One region of the Silvibacterium dinghuense genome, then DNA from elsewhere that is predicted to be linked to it. Evidence: riboswitches for the same ligand, from Rfam matches in the RefSeq annotation. Region 1 holds a riboswitch; the other holds the start of a gene.
What was found. Region 1 has a riboswitch for S-adenosylmethionine ahead of ESZ00_RS17740 (threonine aldolase family protein). Riboswitches for the same ligand answer to the same signal wherever they lie in the genome.
Positions count from the first base shown of each region.

Region 2: it holds a riboswitch for S-adenosylmethionine, as region 1 does, so the genes downstream of both, thrC (threonine synthase) here and ESZ00_RS17740 (threonine aldolase family protein) in region 1, are expected to answer to the same signal.

Region 1 covers NZ_SDMK01000004.1:389,780-399,425, forward strand. The annotation lists gene ESZ00_RS17725 (TonB-dependent receptor) at 1-1,470, opposite strand, end outside; gene ESZ00_RS17730 (tetratricopeptide repeat protein) at 1,987-2,967, shown strand; gene ESZ00_RS17735 (PepSY-associated TM helix domain-containing protein) at 3,279-4,451, shown strand; gene ESZ00_RS20160 (hypothetical protein) at 4,448-4,624, shown strand; gene ESZ00_RS20165 (hypothetical protein) at 4,621-4,797, opposite strand; gene ESZ00_RS17740 (threonine aldolase family protein) at 5,041-6,105, opposite strand; SAM-I-IV-variant riboswitch at 6,162-6,267, opposite strand; gene ESZ00_RS17745 (DUF7009 family protein) at 6,585-6,968, opposite strand; gene fdhD (formate dehydrogenase accessory sulfurtransferase FdhD) at 6,993-7,913, opposite strand; gene ESZ00_RS17755 (formylglycine-generating enzyme family protein) at 8,263-9,219, opposite strand; gene ESZ00_RS17760 (TonB-dependent receptor) at 9,638-9,646, opposite strand, start outside.
Region 2 covers NZ_SDMK01000001.1:793,850-803,495, forward strand. The annotation lists gene ESZ00_RS03020 (ArnT family glycosyltransferase) at 1-1,067, shown strand, start outside; gene ESZ00_RS19990 (hypothetical protein) at 1,182-1,349, shown strand; gene ESZ00_RS03025 (energy transducer TonB) at 1,409-2,098, shown strand; gene ESZ00_RS03030 (SDR family NAD(P)-dependent oxidoreductase) at 2,150-3,001, opposite strand; gene ESZ00_RS03035 (TetR/AcrR family transcriptional regulator) at 3,113-3,799, shown strand; gene ESZ00_RS03040 (GlsB/YeaQ/YmgE family stress response membrane protein) at 4,044-4,292, opposite strand; gene ESZ00_RS03045 (hypothetical protein) at 4,428-4,643, shown strand; gene ESZ00_RS03050 (MoaD/ThiS family protein) at 4,707-5,066, opposite strand; gene thrC (threonine synthase) at 5,056-6,327, opposite strand; SAM riboswitch class I at 6,506-6,615, opposite strand; gene ESZ00_RS03060 (MarR family winged helix-turn-helix transcriptional regulator) at 6,753-7,214, opposite strand; gene ESZ00_RS03065 (DUF899 domain-containing protein) at 7,240-8,049, shown strand; gene ESZ00_RS03070 (VOC family protein) at 8,080-8,505, shown strand; gene ESZ00_RS03075 (GH39 family glycosyl hydrolase) at 8,627-9,646, opposite strand, start outside.

The sequences.
Region 1 (9,646 bases):
GTCGCGCGAGCTGTAGGAGCCGAAGACCTTGTTCTTCTCGTTCACCGCTTCGTCAATGCGGATGCTGTAGGTGGTGTTCTGGATGGGGTTGGTGTAGTTGGCCGCGTAGTTGCCAGTGCCGCCCTGCGGAGTAGTGGACTCATAGGGACGGTTCGGCTCAGGTAACGTGGACATCATTTTCTGGGCGACGGAACTGAAGCGGCTGGAAGGGATGATGTTGCCGGCAAAGGCCTGACGACAGGGTGTCGCACTTGGAACCCCATAGGTACCGGTTGTAGCAGTAGCAGGATCGAAGATCTGGTTCTGAATCACGGTATCGCCATTACAGGGATTGACACCGCTGGTCTCTGCACCCAGAAGCGCAGAGAAGTCGCCGGTGCGCTCGGCCTGAGTCGGCACGGTCGAGACGGCAACGCCGCCCTGCTTGAGGCGGTACTGCTCCCAGGCGAAGAAGAAGAAGGTCTTGTCCTTGCCGTTGTAAAGATCGCGCTTGGGATGGAACGGGTTCAGAATGCGGACCGGGCCGCCGATGGTGCCGCCGAAGTCGAACTTGCTGTCGGCTGGACGGTCATAGGCGCAACCGGCATCCACGCCGCCGCAGAGGGTCTGCTTGTAGCCGTTGTTGAACCAGTTGTTCGCGTCGAGAGCGCCGTTCTTGATGATGGTGAAGGCCGTACCGTGAAGGCTATTGGAGCCGGACTTGGTGGCGAAGCTCTCGATACCGATGGTGCTGCGGCCGAACTCGGCCTTGGGGATCGAGGTGGTGACCTTGAACTCCTGCAGGGCTTCGATGGAGGGCGAGGTCTCGTCGAAGGACGAGCCGTTTTCGCTGCGTTCGATCGAGGCGCCGTCGAGCAGCGTCTCCGCGCCGTAGGCCTGGCCGCCGGCCACGCGCATGTACCAGACGCCGTTGGCGGTATTGCCATCCGTGCCGGTACCCACGCCGGTGACGCCGGGAACGAGGAAGGCAAAGGCTTCCGGCGAGCGCAGACCGCCGACGCCGGCAGCCACCGCTAGCGGGAGATCGGTGATCTGCTGCTGGGAGATGGTGCCGCTGATGTCCGAGGTCTCGGTTTCGATGGTCGGCGCGCTGGCGTCGACGGTCACCGTCTCATTGGCGCCGCCGGGGTTCAGCGTGACATTGAGCGTGGCCGAGGCGTTGATGGTGATGACCACGCCCTCGTCCTTCGCAGTGGCAAAGCCGGGCGAGGAAACCGTGACGTTATACCGTCCGATGGGCAGGGCGGGAATGTGATAGGTACCCGCGCTGGTGGAGACAGTGCTGCTGGAGACGCCGGTATCGGCGCCGGTGGCGACAACCTTGGCGCCGGGGATCACGGCGCCAGAGGAGTCCTTGATGAGACCGGAAAGGTCACCCTGCGTGGACTGGGCCCATGCGGTAGAGGCCAGAGCACAGGCGGCCACCAGCAGGACCAGCAGAGAGCAGAATCGTTGCGTAAAGAGCTTCATGCGAAGCTTCCTCCTCAAAAAAAGGTGTTGCATGCCTTGGGTAGTCTTGGGGGCTGCCACTCAGGCGGGGACATCGGTAATCGTTTTCCCATCTATCACGGGAAAATCGTCTTCAAGGGAGCGAAAAGCAAGGTAAGGGAGGGGAACGATCGCTGTCAATAGCTGTTTTTATTTCGTCTTCCGCAGCAAAAAATACAAAATCGTAGACAATAGAAATAGCAGGTGTTTCAGCGTGCTCCACGCCCGATTTCCGCTGCTTTTTGTCCGGCTTTCCCATGCTTTCGCTTGCCCTGTCGCGGGCAAATTTCCCGGACTCGGTAAATCGTTTTCTTTAAGGCAAATGGCAGCGCTTTCATTCTGGCTTTGATTTTTCCCGGAAATCCCTTTCCGGCTGGACTTGCCTCCTTCCTGCCTGCGAGGATGATGCCGCGGCTGCTACCAGTGCACGCCTGGCTCCCGGCCATAGTGCCGCGAGCCAGGAATGGCCTCCGATCGATGCAACGGGACAGGAAATGGATGATGGCATGGAAGCGGGCCTGCCGGTATCTGCTTTTGATTCCGCTCACCGCCTTTCCCGGTGCCGCGGCCGCGCGGCAGAATGCCACCATGGCCTCGCTGCCCCATCCGGCTCTTTCGCCGGATGAGGCAGCGCCCTCGGCCCAGCTGCCTGCCGCCGAGGCCGGGCTGCGCGTCGAACTGGGCAAAGCGCCGGACTCGCCGGAGCTGCTCTATCGGCTGGCGCAGGTACTGCGCGAAGAACAGAAGCCGCGCGAGTCGCTCACCGTCTATACCCAGGCGGCGCAGCGGCAGAAGCCAACCGCCGAACAGCTGCGCTCGGTGGCGCTCGACTATGTGCAGCTGGGCGATTATGACGATGCGGTGCACTGGTTGAAGATCGCGCTGGGGATCGAGCCGCACAATGTCGCGGTGCTCTACAGCCTGGGACGATGCCTCTATACGCAGAACCATTTCGAAGAAGCAGCGGCCGCCTTCCTTGCCGTGCTCAAGCTGGAACCAGCGCACCGCAAGGCAGAAGAGAACCTCGGGTTGACCTGGTATGCCCTGCATCGGCTGCCCGAGGCCGAAGCGGCGATGCGCACAGCAGTCAAGCTGGCTGGGGATGCGGCCGCATCCAGTCCCGCGGATAGCTCAGCCCCGGACCGAGCGGCTTCGGATCCATGGCCATACCTGAATCTGGGCAGCTTTCTCATCGACCAGCAGCGCTATGGCGAGGCGATGCCGTTTCTGCAAAAGGCAATCACCATCGCGCCGCAGATGGCCGCCCCGCACGAAAAGCTGGGAGAGGCATGGATCGGCGCGGGGAAACGGGCCGAGGGGACGAAAGAGCTGGAAATGGCGCAGACGCTGGACCCGAAGAATCCGCAGATCCACTTCGAACTGGGCCGGGCCTACTGGAGCGCAGGCGAAAAAGAAAAGGCACGGGCGGAGTTCGCACAGAGCCAGTCGCTCTACGGCACGCACAGCAAGACAGACTAGGCCGGGACTGGCCGTCCAGGCCTTTCGCTTCGCGTGGCGCTCCCGCTGGCCGCGATCCGGCATAGTGGCCGGGTGCCCCACCCATGACAGGCAGTCGGTCATGGGTGGGTCTCACACCGATCCAAAAGTAAGAACAGGGTCTCCACATCTCGAGTCCGGCGTCCAACATCCTTCGCTGGCCGGATGGGCGTAGTGGGTGTCTCGATACGCGGCGCATGGCAGGAACAGCTTCGCTATTCTAATCGGACTTAATTGGTCGCATATTGCGCCCCGGCTGCGGGCGCGGATGCGGGAGACGAGGCGAAGAAGCGATGGCCCACCTGCAGGCGAAGACGGTACGGCTCTGGTACCGGGTGCATAAGTGGACGAGCCTGATCTGCACGGCGCTGCTGCTGGTGGCCTGCGTGACGGGGCTGCCGCTGGTCTTCCACGATGAGCTGGATACGCTGCTGGAGCCGCATGCCAGAGCGGCATCGGTGCCCGAGGGAACACCGCGGGCGAGCGTGGACCCGATGCTGGCCGCGGCCGAGGCGCGCTTTCCTGCTCTGCATCCGTTCTCGATTGCGTGGGACGACGATGAGCCGCGCGTCTTCGTGAACATGAGTCCGGTGGACCAGCCGAAGGACGGCGAGGTCAAATCGATGATCTTCGATGCGCACACCGGCAGTCTGCTCGAGGTGCCGCAGGATCGCTTCGACCTGACGAGCTTTCTGCTGCAACTGCACAGCGAAATCTTTCTGGGGCTGCCGGGCGAGCTGACGATGGGGCTGATGTCGCTGACCTTCGTGATCTCGCTGGTGTCGGGTGCGCTGGTCTATGGGCCGTTCATGCGGCGGCTGGACTTCGGCACCTATCGGCGGGAGGGAGCGCGGCGGACGCGGTGGTTCGATCTGCATAACCTGCTGGGCATCGTGACGCTGACGTGGGCCTTCGTGGTGGGAGCGACGGGCGTGATGAACGCACTCTCGGCGCCGCTGTTCGGCCTGTGGCGCGCGCAGACACTGCCGCAGATTCTGAAGCCGTATCACGGCAGGCCGGTGCCGTCGCACTTCCGCCCGGTGCAGGCCTCGGTCGACGCGGTTGCGGCTTCATTGCCGCAGATGGAAGTCGCAGCGGTGCTGTTTCCGAACAAGGTCTTCGGCAGTCCGCGGCACTTTGTGGTGTGGGCAAAGGGCAAGACGCCGCTGACCTCGCGCATGGAGACGCCGACGCTGGTGGACGTGGAGACAGGCGCGCTGATCCACACCGGCGGCCTGCCCTGGTATCTGCGCGGGCTCGAGCTCTCGCGGCCGCTGCACTTCGGCGACTACGGCGGGCTGCCGCTCAAGATCCTGTGGGGGCTTTTCGATGCGGTGCTGATCGTAGTGCTGGTGAGCGGCGTGTACCTGTGGCTCTCGAAGCGGAAGACTCCTCTGGAGCGCGATCTGAACCGGCTGGTGGAGCGGGAAACCCGCAAAGAACTGCAGGAGGTACACGTCGCATGAAACCGGCTGCGAAGCTGACAGAGGTGTATCGCATACCGGCGGTACTGGCCGCCATCACTGCCGTGGGACTGCTTTCGGCCCTGCTCGGCGACGGGGTGTGGGATGCCCTGTCGTGGCTGCTGCTGGCAGTGCCGGTGGGGATCATCGCGTACTGCATGGGGCGTCCGCGCTAGGTCGTATCGACATAGAGCCATAAGAAAGGATTGTCATTTCGACCGGAGCAGGACAGCTTTATCGTCCTGCGCAGCGGAGAAACCTGCAGTTCACCTGGGCCGGAGAAAACTGCAGGTTCATCCACTTCGCTCGCCTTACGGCTCTCTCCGGTCGGAATGACATTGCGATACATATGTCGCTCATTTTCTGTCTGGATATAGGGGGATACGGCCTAGATGTGTCCACCTAAGCCGTGACGCGATTGGTCATCCCGAGCGAGCACCGAGCCATCCCGCCCCGGCGAAGCTTGAGTGGGCCACCGTCGGGTTCGTGCCTGTGCAAACAAACCGCAGGTCCCTCCACTTCGCTCGCCTCTGGCTCGCTCCGGTCGGGATGACAAATCAGAAGAGTGCTTGTCTCCGCTTAGCCGGGCTGCTTAGCGCGCTACAGCTGTGAGCGCGGCGGATTCGGCGGCGACGGCGCGGAGATCGGCGGCGAGCTCGTCGACGCGCTCGAGCGAGGAGTCCCACGAGAACATGAAGCGGGCCGAGCCGCCGATGAAGGTGTAGAAGCGCCAGCCGCGCTCGCGGAGCGCCTTCTCGGCGGCCGCGGAGAGCTTGATGAAGACGGCATTGGCTTCGACCTTGAAGTAGAGCTCGAGGCCGGGGACGCCGGTGATCTGCTCGGCGAGGCGGCGGGCGCAGGCGTTGGCGTGCGCGCCGTTGCGCAGCCAGGTGCCGTCGGAGAGCAGGCGCACCCAGGGCGCGGAGAGATAGCGCATCTTCGAGGCCAGCTGGCCGGCCTGCTTGCAGCGGTAGTCGAAGTCTTCGGCGAGTTTGGGATCGAAGAAGATGATGGCCTCGCCGACGGCCATGCCGTTCTTGGTGCCGCCGAAGCAGAGCACATCGACGCCGGCCTTCCAGGTGATGTCGGCAGGGCTGCAGCCCAGGCTGGCGCAGGCGTTGGCGAAGCGGGCGCCGTCCATGTGCAGGCGCAGGTTCAGCTCGCGGCAGACCTCGGAGATGGCTTTGACCTCTTCGACGGTGTAGACCTGACCAGTCTCGGTAGGCTGGGTGATGGTGACGACGCGCGGCTTGGGGAAGTGGATGTCGTTGCGGCGCGTGGCCAGCGAGCGGATATCCTCGGGCGTCAGCTTGCCGTCGGACGAGGGCACGGCCAGCAGCTTCGAGCCGTTGGAGAAGAACTCGGGCGCGCCGCATTCGTCGGTCTCGACGTGGGCGGCGTCGGAGCAGATCACCGAGTGATAGCTCTGGCAGAGCGAGGCCAGCGCCAGCGAGTTGGCGGCGGTACCGTTGAAGGCGAAGAAGACCTCACACTCGGTTTCGAAAAGGGCCCGGAAGGCATCGGCGGCGCGGGCGGTCCAGATATCGCCGCCGTAGGCGGGCTCGTGACCGTGATTGGCCTCCTGCATGGCCTGCCAGGCCTCGGGACAGATTCCTGCGTAGTTGTCGCTGGCGAATTGCTGAACGTGGTCGGCCATGCCGGGGAATACACCTCTCAAGCGTCATTCCATCAGGAGCGCAAGCATGGTGCGGTGAGGAACCCGATGGTTGCCGGAACGGCCACATCCCTCAGCGAGGACGCCACCTTGCCCGGGAGCAGGTTGGCGTTGAGCGCACCGGCTCAACTCTTGATGACCTTCCAGAATAGATGACTGCGAAGGCGCGTGCAATCAGGGCTCAGGGCTCAGATAAAAATCCCACGTCTCAACGGCGAGACGTGGGGCACCCGGAGTTCTTCCCTCTTTCAAGAGAACAAAATCTCAATCGCGACCAGAGGAAGCGGAGGCCGAAGGCGATTCGCTCGGCGCGAAGCCGCGTACCTTCCCACCCAAGCGGAGCTTGGATGGGGCACCCATTTTCGTTTTCACCGCGCAGGTCCCACATCTCGAACAAAACGAGATGTGGGGGCACCCGGGGTTCTACATCTGCACCTATTCCCTGCACCCTGTTTCCCGGCTCAGCAGGCGGCTCCGGCGTTGGGGTTGGGAAAGGTATCGACGTTCTCGGCGTCGCTGAGGTCGAGGCAGGCGAAGTCCTTTTCGAGGATCACGTCGAGCGTGCCCTGGGGCGCGATGTCGAGCGTGGCGTAGATGCCGACCTCCCGGCCGCCGGTCCAGCGCTCGATGACCGGCTGCGGCACATGCACGGTGACCTGTCCCGCGGTGTAGCGCACGGCCATCTCCGGCGCCGACGCGTCGGGAATGAGCGCATAGGCGAGGAAGGCCTCGGGCTGCGGCGCGAAGCGGACGATCTCGCGGACCGGCTCACCGGCGCGGAGCTTTGCCGCCTCGGAGACGGCGATGCGGAGGCGGATGCTGTTGCCCTTGATGCGGAGTTTCATACGAGTCCTTTCGCCTGCTCTCGATCAGGCGATGAGCCTTTCTGCTCCATGGTAGATGTTGCAGCGATCGTGGCGCAGGAAGGCGAGCAGGGTGATGTCGAACATGCGGGCGACGCGCACGGCGAGCGATGACGGCGCGCCGATGGCGACGACGATAGGGATGCCGGCCATGACGCTCTTCTGCAGCAGCTCATAGCTGGCGCGGCCGGAGAGCAGCAGAACCTTGTCGCGCAGCGGCGTGAGGTCGTCGAGGAACATGCGGCCGATGAGCTTGTCGAGCGCATTGTGACGGCCGACATCTTCACGACAGAGGAGCAGCTGCCCTTCGGCATCGAAGAGCCCCGAGGCGTGGATGCCGCCGCTGTGCGCGAAGCCGGTCTGCGCGGCGCGCATCTTCTCCGGCAGGGTGAGGAGCATGGAGACAGGCACGCGAACGCTGCTGCGGACAGGCGCGGGGCAGACCGAACGCAACGCAAGCAGCGAGGCCTTGCCGCAGACACCGCAGCTCGAGGTGACGTAGAAGTTGCGCTCGACCGAGGGCAGGCGCGGCTGCGCTTCGGCGGTGAGGCGCACGAGCACGACATTGCGCGCCGAGGCTTCGTCGAAATCACCGTCCGCCGGGGCGGACGCGCTTTGCAAGGCGGCACGCGACTGCGCGAGATAGAGAATTTCCTCGATATCAAGAGAATCGGCGAGGATGCCCTCGGTCATGAGGAAGCCGGCGGCGAGCGCGAAGTCGTCGCCCGGCGTGCGCATGGTGATGGCGATGGACTTGCTCCGGCGCTGATCGGCAGAACCGTATTCGAGACGGATTTCGAGCGGCTCCTCGAGAGCGACCGCGTCGGTCTGCGCGGTGAAGCGGCCATCTTCATAGCGAAGGATGCGGATATTGCGATCGGCTTCGCCGGACGGTACATCCGCCGGAACTGCGGGATCGATAGCCATGCACTCTATTGTGACGCAAGGGTGGACTGCTGCGCGCAGGGCGACCCGCCTTCGGGGATTGGCTGTCCAGGCCTTACGCCTTCGGCCTGCTGCGCGCTGGTCGCGCTCCGTGTCCGCACGGACAGGAGAAACCGCAGGTCCCTAGACTCGCTGCGCTCGCTCGGGATGACAGTTTTTTGTTTGTCAGGGAATCGTGCTGCCCCACTCAAGCCAAAACCGGGCTTGAATGGGCTACCCGTCCACTGTTTTTGTTTGACAGGGGTCGTGCTCTCCCACGTCTCAGAATCGAGACGTGGGGCACCCGGGGTTCTACACCCTATTCCCTATACCCTATTCCCTACACCCTCGCTCACCGCGCGCAGCGGAAGCCGATGTTCGACGTGGAGCTGTCCGGGGTATTCGAGGTGCGGGCGGCGACGCGATAGCGGTTGCAGTAGGAGGCGTGGCAGAGGAACGATCCACCCTTCATCACTTTGGCTTCACCGTTCGCAGGGCCGGTGGGATTGGGCTGCGGGTTCGCAGCCTGCTCCGATGCGGTCGCGGGGCTGAACCAGTCCGCGCACCACTCCCACACGTTGCCGACCGGCGAAGAGAGGCCGTAGCCGTTAGGCGGGAAGGCATCGACCGGGCTGGTACCGCTGTAGCCGTCCTCTTCGGTGTTGTGATTCGGAAACTGCCCCTGCCAGATGTTGCAGAGATGTTTGCCGTCGGGCGTGAGCTCGTCTCCCCAGGGATAGAGCTTCTGCTCGAGACCGCCGCGCGCGGCGAACTCCCACTCGGCTTCGGTGGGCAGCCGCTTCCCTGCCCACGCGGCAAAGGCCTGCGCGTCGCTCCAGGAGACGTGCACCACGGGATGATCGGCGCGGCTGTCGATGTTCGAACCCGGACCTTCGGGCGCGCGCCAGGATGCGCCGAAGACCTGGCACCACCAGGGCGCGGCGGCAGCAGTGTCGGCGACCAGCTCCGCAAAGCGCTCGCGGGGCAGATGCAGCCAGAAGACGAAGGACCATTGATAGCGCTCGGCCTCGGTGAGGTAGCCGGTGGCCTCCACAAAGCGTGCGAACTGCGCGTTGGTCACCGGCGTGATATCGATGGCGAAGGGCGAGAGCTCGACGGGACGGATCGGACCTTCGCCGTCAGCAGGAAAGCCGTGGGGGTAGTCGGTGCCCATGAGGAAACGTCCGCCGGGGAGGGGAATCATGGCGCCGGTTTCCGACGCCTGTGCCGCAGGAGCGAGCGCAGGGATGAGCGTGACGAAGTTGGAGGCTCGGCCGGGGGTGCAGCAGCTGGGTTTGTCTTCGCTCATGCTTTGGGGCTCATGTGTCTTCTTTGGATGATATGCCGGGTGCCCCACCCATGCCCGAAGCTGGCATAGGTGGGGCACCCGAGGCAGTGGGTGTATCAGGGCACGACTTCAGTCGTGCCGCAGGGTGCCTGAATGCAGGGGCTTCAGCCCCTGCACGAGCCAGATCTCAGGGGCTAAAGCCCCATTTCCAAGATCTTTTTTATGGCACGGCTGAAGCCGTGTCCTGATACAAGCTCCCTGCAGTCCTGTTCGCGGTGAAAACAACCGCGGTCCCTCCACTTCGGCCGGGATGACGGAGTGTATCTGGTGGATAGCACGATCCCACGTCTCAAAATCGAGACGTGGGGCACCCGGCAACACTCCCGGATTGCGACCAGCGGGAGCGGAGGCCGAAGGCGAAAGGCCTGGCCGGACAGTCCTAAAACGT
Region 2 (9,646 bases), on a different contig from region 1:
GCGCCTGGCGCAACCGCAGCATCTTTAACGCCGACCTGCGCTACGACGCGACGAATACCATCCAGTTTCTCGATCCGCGCATGACGGCGCACCACGCCTCATCGCTGGCCTCGCGCGTCCGCTTCCGCGCCCGCACCAACCTGCTGCTCTCGATCTACGCAGGCTTCATCCTGGTTTTCTTCTCCATCTCGACCAACCAGGAGTACTACACCTGGCCAGCCTGGGTGCCGATCCTCATGATCATTGCGGGCGCACTGGCCTCGATCGAGGACGCTCCCGAGGGAGATAATCGCTGGGTTACGGCCTCGAGCCGCTGGCTCTCGAGCGCACATGCGCTCTTCGCGATCATTGGCATCCTTGCCGCAGCCGCTCTCGGCTATGGGCTCTGGACCTCGCGCAACCTGCCCTTTGTCTCGGATATCGGCACGCTGCTGGCGCATCGCGGCGTGGGTGACTATTCACTCGCGACTTCGCACCTCTTCGATCTCACCGGACCGTCGTTTGCCGCGCTGCGCGAGCCTGCTCTGATCGCAGCCATTGCGCTGCTCCTTGGCCCGCTTGCCGCATGGCTCCTGCGCCGCCGCGGCCACGGCTTTGAATCCACGGTCACTATCGGCTTCACCGCCGCCGTTTTTCTCATCGCCGCGCACATCGCATTCTTCCGCTTCGAACCGATGCTCTCCTCGCGCGCCATGGCTGACACGATCAATCGCATGACGGCGGGTGAGCCGAAGGATGCCTCGCAGCTCATCATTTACGGCGATCAGGCCGACGCCTCTTCAGTGATCTTCTACACCCATCGCCAGGCGCTGCTGGTCCATGGCCAGTCCTCGTACTTCGAAGGCAACTTCGGCTCCTCGATGATCTGGGGATCGGACTATCCGGACGCACCCCACATCTTCCTCACCGATTCGGAATTTCTACCGATGTGGGGCACCGGACCGCGCAAGTTCCTCTTCGTCGGCGGCGACCTGCGGCCGCATGTCGAGCAGATGCTCAAGGGGCATCTCTACCTGCTGCAGGAGCTGTCAGACAAAGCGCTCTACACAGACAGACCAACGCAATAACCACGCGCGATGCGAAGGGCCGGCGGGATATTCTCGCCGGCCTTTTTTTCTATGACAGACTCTGCGAATCCAATTCTCCAATTGCTTCGTCCAATACATAGGAGGATCAATCCTATGGCTGCTTTCTGTGCCTGCTGCGGAGCCGAGATCACCCCCAAAAGCGGACCCTGCACCCTCTGCGGAGCCCCGCAGCATGGGTCGCTGCCCGCCGCCAAGCCCTCGCAGAACAAGACCTATCCTGGAATCTCGTCGACCCCGAACACACCTCGCCGCGTCGCCTGACGCAGCTTTACCATTGCAATCTCGGCGCAGCAGCCGCATCCTGAAAGCAAGGTGACGGCATGAACCCAGGCGCGAACGAAGACACGCCAACAAACGCGAGCAAGCGACGGCTTTCCGCGGAGCCTTCGCTCGCTTCTGCACTCTCGCTGCTGACGCACGTTCTTGTCCTGCTCGTGATTCTCTATGCCGCACGGCCAGTCTGGAAGCCACAGACCGTGCGCACACGCGGCGGCCACGCTACCGTGCTCTACTGGAATGCTGGCGTTGGCATCGGCGCCGCGCAGCAGCACACTACGAGCAAGACCGTTGTCTCGCCAGCGCGGCAGGCTTCACGTAAGAACCTGCTGCAAGCTCAGGCGAAACCGGCACTGGCCACACCTTCCGCAACAAAGACAGGCGAACTGCAGGCTGCCTCCGCCGGAGCCTCGCAGACACACACCCAGTTCATCGGCAATGGCGAATCGGACGCAGACGCTACGCCTGCATGGCCCACGTTTTCCCCGAATCCGCCCGTGGGAGACCGCTCGCTGCTGCCTGCCAATGAGACCAACATCGTTGTCGATGTGAACGTCAGCGCCGATGGACTCGTTCTGGACGAAAAGCTCATTCGCGGCCTCGGCAACGGCCTCGATCAGTCTGTCCTCGATACCGTACGCAGCTGGCGTTTTCATCCTGCTACGCGCAACGGCGCGCCGGTGGCCAGCATCTCCGAACTGGTCTTTCCCATGAGCCCGCGCTACCACGCGTAAACGCGGGAAGGCTCGCCGAAGCGAGCCTTTACTTTCTGCAATCACCTCGCATCAGTGCGCGCTGTCCGACATCCTCACAGACACACCCTGCGCCGCATCCGCAACATCCTTCCATGCCTCCCACGTCGCCAGGCGCTCTGCGTAAACCGCCTGCGTCTGGGGCAGCCCTTTGTCTCCGAGCATCAGCCGCAGCGGCGGATGCTCCGCGTCCACCAGCTTCAGCACGGCTTCTGCCGTTGCCCTGGGATCACCGCGCTCCATCGTTGTGAGGCCTTCATAGACCTGTTTGCGCACCGGAGCATACACCTCGAGCTCTTGAGCCCGCTTGCCCGACTGTGGTCCGCCGAACTCCGTGGCGTAGGCTCCCGGCTCGATGATGGTGACGTCAATGCCGAAGCCGCGCACTTCCTTCGCAAGACTTTCGTGCATGGCTTCAAAGGCCCACTTCGAAGCGCAGTAGAAGCCAATCAGCGGCAGCGTAATCACACCGAGGGTGCTCGAAACGCCGATGATGTGCCCGCTGCCCTGCTTCCGAAGCAGCGGCAGCGCAGCCTTGATCACGCGATGCGGGCCAAAGACATTCGTGTCGAACTGCGCCTGCACCTCGTCATCGCCCGCCTCTTCCATGGTGCCAATCAGCGGATACGCGGCATTATTCAGCACCACATCCAGACGGCCGAAGTGCGCGTGCGCCTGCTCCACAACCGCACCCACCTGCGCGGCATCCGTCGGCTCCAGCGCCAGCGGCAGGGCCGCATCGCCATACTTTTCCGCGAGATCGGCCACATCGGCAGCCTTACGCGCCGTGGCCGCAACCTTGTCGCCACGCTTCAGTGCAGCCTCGGCCCAGATACGCCCCATGCCACGCGAGGCGCCGGTGATCAACCATACTTTGCTGCTCATCGATTCTTCTCCTGAATATTCCGCCCGATTATTTAAACAACGTTCAGATTGCCGGCACACTGCTTCCCAGTGCTAACGTGAAACAAACTAGTTTTGAAGGTATCCGTCTATTTGAACACTGTCAAGATTCAGGCAGAGCGCAAACCGGGAAAACGGTCGACGTATCATCACGGAGACCTGCGCACCGCGCTTATCCAGGCTGCCGACGCGATCATCGCCGAAGGCGGTATTGAGGCTTTCTCCCTGCGCGCAGCCGCACAGCGGGCCGGTGTCTCCCCTGGTGCTCCGGCACACCACTTCGGCAATGCGCGAGGACTGCTCACCGAAGTCGCGCTGCTCGCCTACAAGCGATTAGAGGACTATATCCAGAAGGCTGGGCACTCCGACGACCCGGTTGCCGAGGTGCGCGCGCTGAGCCTTGCCTTCATTCACTTTGCGCTCGACCATCCCGGGCACTTCCGGCTGATGTTCCGCAACGATCTCGTCGATCGCAGCGACCCGCGCTTTGCCTCGTTCCCCCGGCAATCGGGAAGAAGGCTCAGCCAGGCCATCCTCACCTACCAGGGCAAGAACGATGTGGATATGAATCGCTTCGAGGACGCGGCCGACATCCTCTGCGGCATGGCCACGCTGCATGGACTCGCTTCCCTGGTGCTCGAAGAGAAGGCTGTCCACTTCTTTCGCAACGCCAACGCGCGCGACTTCAGGAAGAAGGAGCTACCCCGGGTGATCGAACACCTGTACCCGGAGCGCAGGAACAGCACCACGCGGAAGAAAGCTGTCCACGGCAAATCCTGAGCCGCCTTGCGTGCAGCAGCGCGGCCCTGCATGAGCGACAGGGCCGCGCCGGCATCTCCGACTGGTCTTTCTCTCTATGAGGCGGCGCTACCACGCGCCGGCCTATGAGCACGCATTCTCACACATTAGCCGTGCGTACTTTTCACATCTCAAGATCGAGACATGGAGCGCCATGCGGCTGTCTCTCCCTGCTGGCGACCAACGGGAGCGCGGGCAGAAGGCGATTCGCTGCTGCGCGCAGCAGTCATCGTCCCTTGGTGAACAGGCGCAGCAACAGCGTGAGCAGCACCGCGCCCAGAACCGCGACCACGATGGTGTAGATCATGCCTCCGGAGCCTGCAAAACCGAGCGCCCGCATGATAAAGCCGCCGATCACCGCACCGACGATACCGATGACGATATCCATGATCGTCCCATAGCCTTCGCCACGCATTAACTTGCCGGTGATCCAGCCCGCAATCAGACCGACGATGACCCACCATAAGATAGCCATTCCACCTCCTGGGATTCCGGGGGAGGCGATGAGCGTTCCACGCCATCTCCACGGCCGTCAAGGATGAAATGCGTCGAAACAGGCAATTTACAGTTATGCTGAATCGGTCCTCTATCCGGTGAAAAGGAGAGCTGCATGGTCAACGGAAGCACGGAAGGAGTCGGCGCGATCTGGGTGCTTGCCAACGCGAGCTATGCGGGGATGAGAGCCCAGGCGCATTCCAGCATTGCGTGGCGCGTGCTCTCGTTTATCTTCGGGTTCCCGGGAACACTGCTGTCATTCCTCGTTATCCGCGAGGGCTCGGAACGTGCCTATGGCGTCGACCTGCCGCGGCGCACGCCTCGGATGTAACCCGCTATTCGCTCAAAAGAAAAACGGCCCGCCGAAGCGGGCCGTTTCCAATGCGGAGAACGCCTAGTAGCAGAGACACTCTTCCTGCCCACAGTAGGAGCAGCAACGAAGTTGCTCGGGCGCGAAGCGCGATTCGCCCTGCGCGCAGCAGCCGCCGGCGATCGACGGGATCACGAGCACTTCATCGCCATCCTGGAAAGCGTACTTCTCGTTGCCGAGGAAGCGGATGTCTTCCTCATTCACGTAGAAGTTGATGAAGCGGCGCACATTGCCCTGCTCGTCGCGCAGATGCGTCTTCAGGCCGGGAAAGGTGGTTTCGATCTCGGTGATCAGCTCGGGCAGATTCTGCGCGCTCGACTTCAGTTCCTTGGCACCATCGGTGTGCTTCTGAAAGGCATTCGGCAACAAAACTCTAACGGACACTTGCAACCTCCCCAGCCAGTTCACCGCTGGCGGTCTTCTGATCGATGTAGGCTTCGAAATCGGAGAGCCGCGGACGTACCGCCTGCTCCACTTCATATGCGCCCGTCAGTGCGTCGGTCGTCTTCAGACCATTGCCCGTGATGACGGATACCGTAAGCTCATCCGGCTTGATGCGGCCGTGCGCGTAGAGCCGCGCGGTCACTGCCGTAGTCACGCCGCCCGCGGTCTCGGTAAAGATACCCTCGGTTTCGGCCAGTTCCTGAATTGCGGAGACGATCTCGACGTCCGAGACATCCTCGGCCCAGCCGCCGCTCTGGCGGATGGCGCGCGCCGCGTAGACACCGTCTGCGGGATTGCCGATCGCGAGCGAGCGTGCGATGGTTGCCGGGCGCTGCGGCTCGATGTGATCGGCACCGTTCTTCACCGCCGTCGAAATCGGCGAGCAACCCGTCGCCTGCGCTCCGAAGAAGCGCACTTCCTTATCTTCCACCAGGCCCAGGGCAACCAGCTCCTTGAAAGCCTTACGAATCTTGGTGATCAGCGAACCGCCGGCCATGGGGCACACGATGTTGTCGGGCAGGCGCCAGCCCAGCTGCTCGGCGATCTCATATCCGACCGTCTTCGAGCCCTCGGCGTAGTAGGGGCGCAGGTTCACATTCACAAAGCCCCAGTTGTAGCGCTCCGCGATCTGCGAGCACAGCCGGTTCACATGGTCGTAGTTGCCGTCGATGCGCACCAGGTTCGCACCATAGACCTGCGTATTCAGAATCTTTGCCGGCTCCAGGTCCGCCGGGACCAGGATGTAGGTCTTGAGACCCAGCCGCGCCGCGCCTGCGGCCACTGCGTTCGCCAGATTACCGGTCGAGGAGCATCCCACCGTGTCGAAGCCGAAGACCTGCGCATTCGCCAGAGCCGTTGCCACCACGCGATCCTTGAAGCTCAACGTCGGCACGCACACGGCATCGTTCTTGATGTACAGATTCGAGGCACCGATCCGCTTCGCCAGTCGCGGAGCCTTCAGCAGCGGCGTCCAGCCGGAGGGCGTTGCCGGGACGTAGTCCTCCGGCACCGGCAGCAGCGCCTGGTAACGCCACATGCTGTCCGGACCCTGCGCAATCTTCTCGCGGGTAAAGCTGCCGCGCGCCGCTTCGAGGTCGCAGAACACCTCAAGCGGGGAAAAGCACTCATCACAGATGGAAAGCGGGGTGTTTGGATACGTCTTCCCGCATTCCCGACATCGCAATTCATAGGCAAGCGCCATGAAACCCTCGATTCCGAGAGCTGCTGACGGACACCACAGGAGCTTTCCCCTATGGGTACAAATGCACGGGCATGCGTGACGTACTCTGCTGCAACATCTGGTACTGCAAACTACCCGGACCAAGAGCCCGGTACCACTTTGGGATTTGGCGAGATGCGATACTGCATTGCATCCCCGAATCTCATGTTCCCCGGTTTCCCAGGAGAGAGTTGACACCGATGTCTTAGATTGCCTAAGCCGGTTGTCGTGGCGTCACAGGGCCCGTCCCTCAGCCACTCTTCATGAAATTCAGGCTCGCTCGTAAGAGCAAACTTGAATAATCATTTGATACCACAGTGGCCGTGCGGATGCAAGAAATCCTGTGGATATTTGCTGCCTGCGACCGTCCTTTATCTGGACTTCAGCCCTGGCCATACAACGCTGCATCAAGCGATCTCAAGCAGACTTTTGCGAAGTGCAGCAGCGCCGCCCTGCGGCAGCTGAGCTTCGACTTCCGCATGCGTCCGCTCCCACACCGGCACTGCCTGTGCCAGCAGTTCCTCTCCTGCGCGCGTCAGCGCCAGGAGACGGGAGCGGCGATCTTCCGGGTCCGGCGCGATCCGCAGCAGTCCGCGGCGCTCCAGCGGCTTGAGCGCGGCTGTCAGTGTCGTGCGATCCATGGCCAGCAGCGCTGCCACGGAGGCCATCCGTGCCGCCTGTGGCCGGTTCAACGACATCAGCAGCGAAAACTGCCCGTTGGTCAGCCCCAATGGCCTCAGCACTTCATCGAAACGCCGCGCCAAAGCGCGCGCAGCACGTTGCACATGCAGACACAGACAACAATCCCGGACCAGCAACGTGGTCTCGAACGGCACCGGACGCGGAGCCGGGCGGGCAGCCTTTGACATATCTCAATAATGTTGATATCAACGTATGCCGTCAAGCAAGATCCATATCCTGCGCCACGAAATCAGCAGCGCCGCCAAGGAGTTCGTCATGCAAACTCACCCTGTCGTATCCCGTGAAGAGTGGCTCACCGCACGCAAAGCGCTGCTCGCCCGCGAAAAGGAAGAGACTCACCTGCGCGACGCCATCAACGCCCAGCGCCTTGCCCTGCCCTGGGTGAGGGTTGAAAAGGACTATGTTTTCGATACCCCGACTGGGCGCCGCTCTCTTGCCGAACTCTTCGCCGGCCGCAGCCAGCTCATCGTTTACCACTTCATGCTCGCTCCCGGATGGGCCGCAGGTTGCCCCGGCTGCTCCTTCCTTGCCGATCACTTCGACGGCGCGCTACCTCACCTGAACCATCATGACGTCACCTTCACCGCTGTCTCCCGCGCTCCGCTCTCGGAGATCGAAGCCTACAAGCGCCGCATGGGATGGCATTTCCCCTGGGTTTCTTCTCACAGCAACGATTTCAACTTCGATTACCACGTCTCTTTCCTGCCCGGCCCCGGCACCAACGGCACTGTCCACTACAACTTCACCGAAACTCCTTTTCCTGTCAGCGATGACAATACCGAGCTGCCCGGCATGAGCAGCTTCTTCCGCGATGACGACGGCCATGTTTATCACACCTATTCCAGTTACGCTCGTGGGCCGGAAGAGTGGATCGGCACGCTCATGATCCTCGACCGCGCGCCCAAGGGCCGCAACGAGAAGAGCACCATGGATTTCGTTCGCCGGCACGACGAGTACGAGAACCTCCCCAAGCCTCATGCCTGCTGTACCGAGCACGCATAACCCGCCCAACCTTCAGGAGAACCTCTCACGATGCCGATGCATGTCAATGCCTATCTCAACTTCGGCGGCAACTGCGCCGATGCCTTTCGCTACTATGAGAAACACCTCGGAGCAAAGCTGCTTTTCTCGATGACCTTCGCAGAAGCACCTCCGGGAAATGCCCCTCCAGGTGAATTCGATCCCAACTCCGTGATGTACTCGCGCATAAGCCTGGGCGACACGCATATCATGGGCAACGATATTCCACCCTCGCGCTATCAGCCCATGCGCAGCGCCTATGTTGCGCTCTCGGCCGACTCCATCGAGGAAGCCGAGCGCATCTACAAGGCGCTCGCCGATGGCGGCGAGATCTTTATGCCGATAGCGGAAACATTCTTTGCCTTTCGATTTGGCATGCTGCGCGATAAGTTCGGGATTAACTGGATGGTGCTCCACCCTCGCCCCATGCAAAGCTAAAAAGAGAAGGCTGCCCGGCGTCATTCTCCCCGGCAGCCTTTGTTTATTCCATATTTGCAACTATGCCTGCGACAAACTCTCACGGCAGTACATTCTTTCCTCCACGCCCTGTTACAGATTCCTATTCCGGCGTGAGCACCACGAGCACGGCATCGTTCTCGCGCATGGAAAAGCGCTCCGCCACGCTGCCATTGTTCACCTCTATCGCCTCCGTCTGCTCCGGATCGCCACTGGCCGCGGCCTGCAATGCCGTTACCTGCGCACGCGTCAGCTGGCTGGGCGACCCCATGTGCAGATATGCCGTGTAGGCATCATTCTGCTCATATCCCACACGGAAGACCTGCATCCGGTAGAGCCCATCTTTCAAGCCTTTCACCGTCAGAGCCACAGGAGCCGTGGTCTGCGCCGGCTGCTCGCGCTTGTAGAAGGTCTGGTTTGTTTCCTTCCCTGGAGGAGCAATGGCTTTGTAGCTCCAGAACAGCACCTGCACCGAACCATCCTGTTTGCGCGTCGTCCAGCTTTCGGCATCGTTCGTCGCCACATCGTCCGGCCCGAGCGCGGCGAGAAATTTGTATGCAAAATATGCGGGCTTCCGGATGCCTTCGTAGTTCATCAACCCAAAGCCGCCATGAAAGGGCGTAAACCGCGGACCCGCTTCTTCGAAGATATCGGTGAACGTCCAGTACGACATAGACTGCGCGAATGGAGAAGCGGCCTTCAGCTTCTCCAGAATGAAGGGCGCCGAGATGTACTGGTCATGGATCGGATCGGCAGGCGTATAGCTGGTACTCCACTCCGTGTAGTGCAGTTCCAGCTGCGGTGTGGCTGAATGTGCAATCCGCTCCCGCGAGTCGCGCACCCGCCCCACAATCGAGTCCGGCTTCGTATCCAGCACCGTACCTGCATGGCCATCGGCATCGAACGATCCCTGCACTACGCCATAGGTATGTGTCGAAAGAAAGTCCGCCGGCACATGGTTCTTCGCAATGAAGTCCAGCCAGGCCGGTTCTATCTCCCATCGCGCCGAAGCAGGACCACCGACACGGCACGCGGCGCATACCGTCTTGATCTCTGTAGCCGTATTTTTGTAGAGACTGAAGTACTGTTCCCGTGTCCCCGACCAGAAGCCATCCAAGTCCGG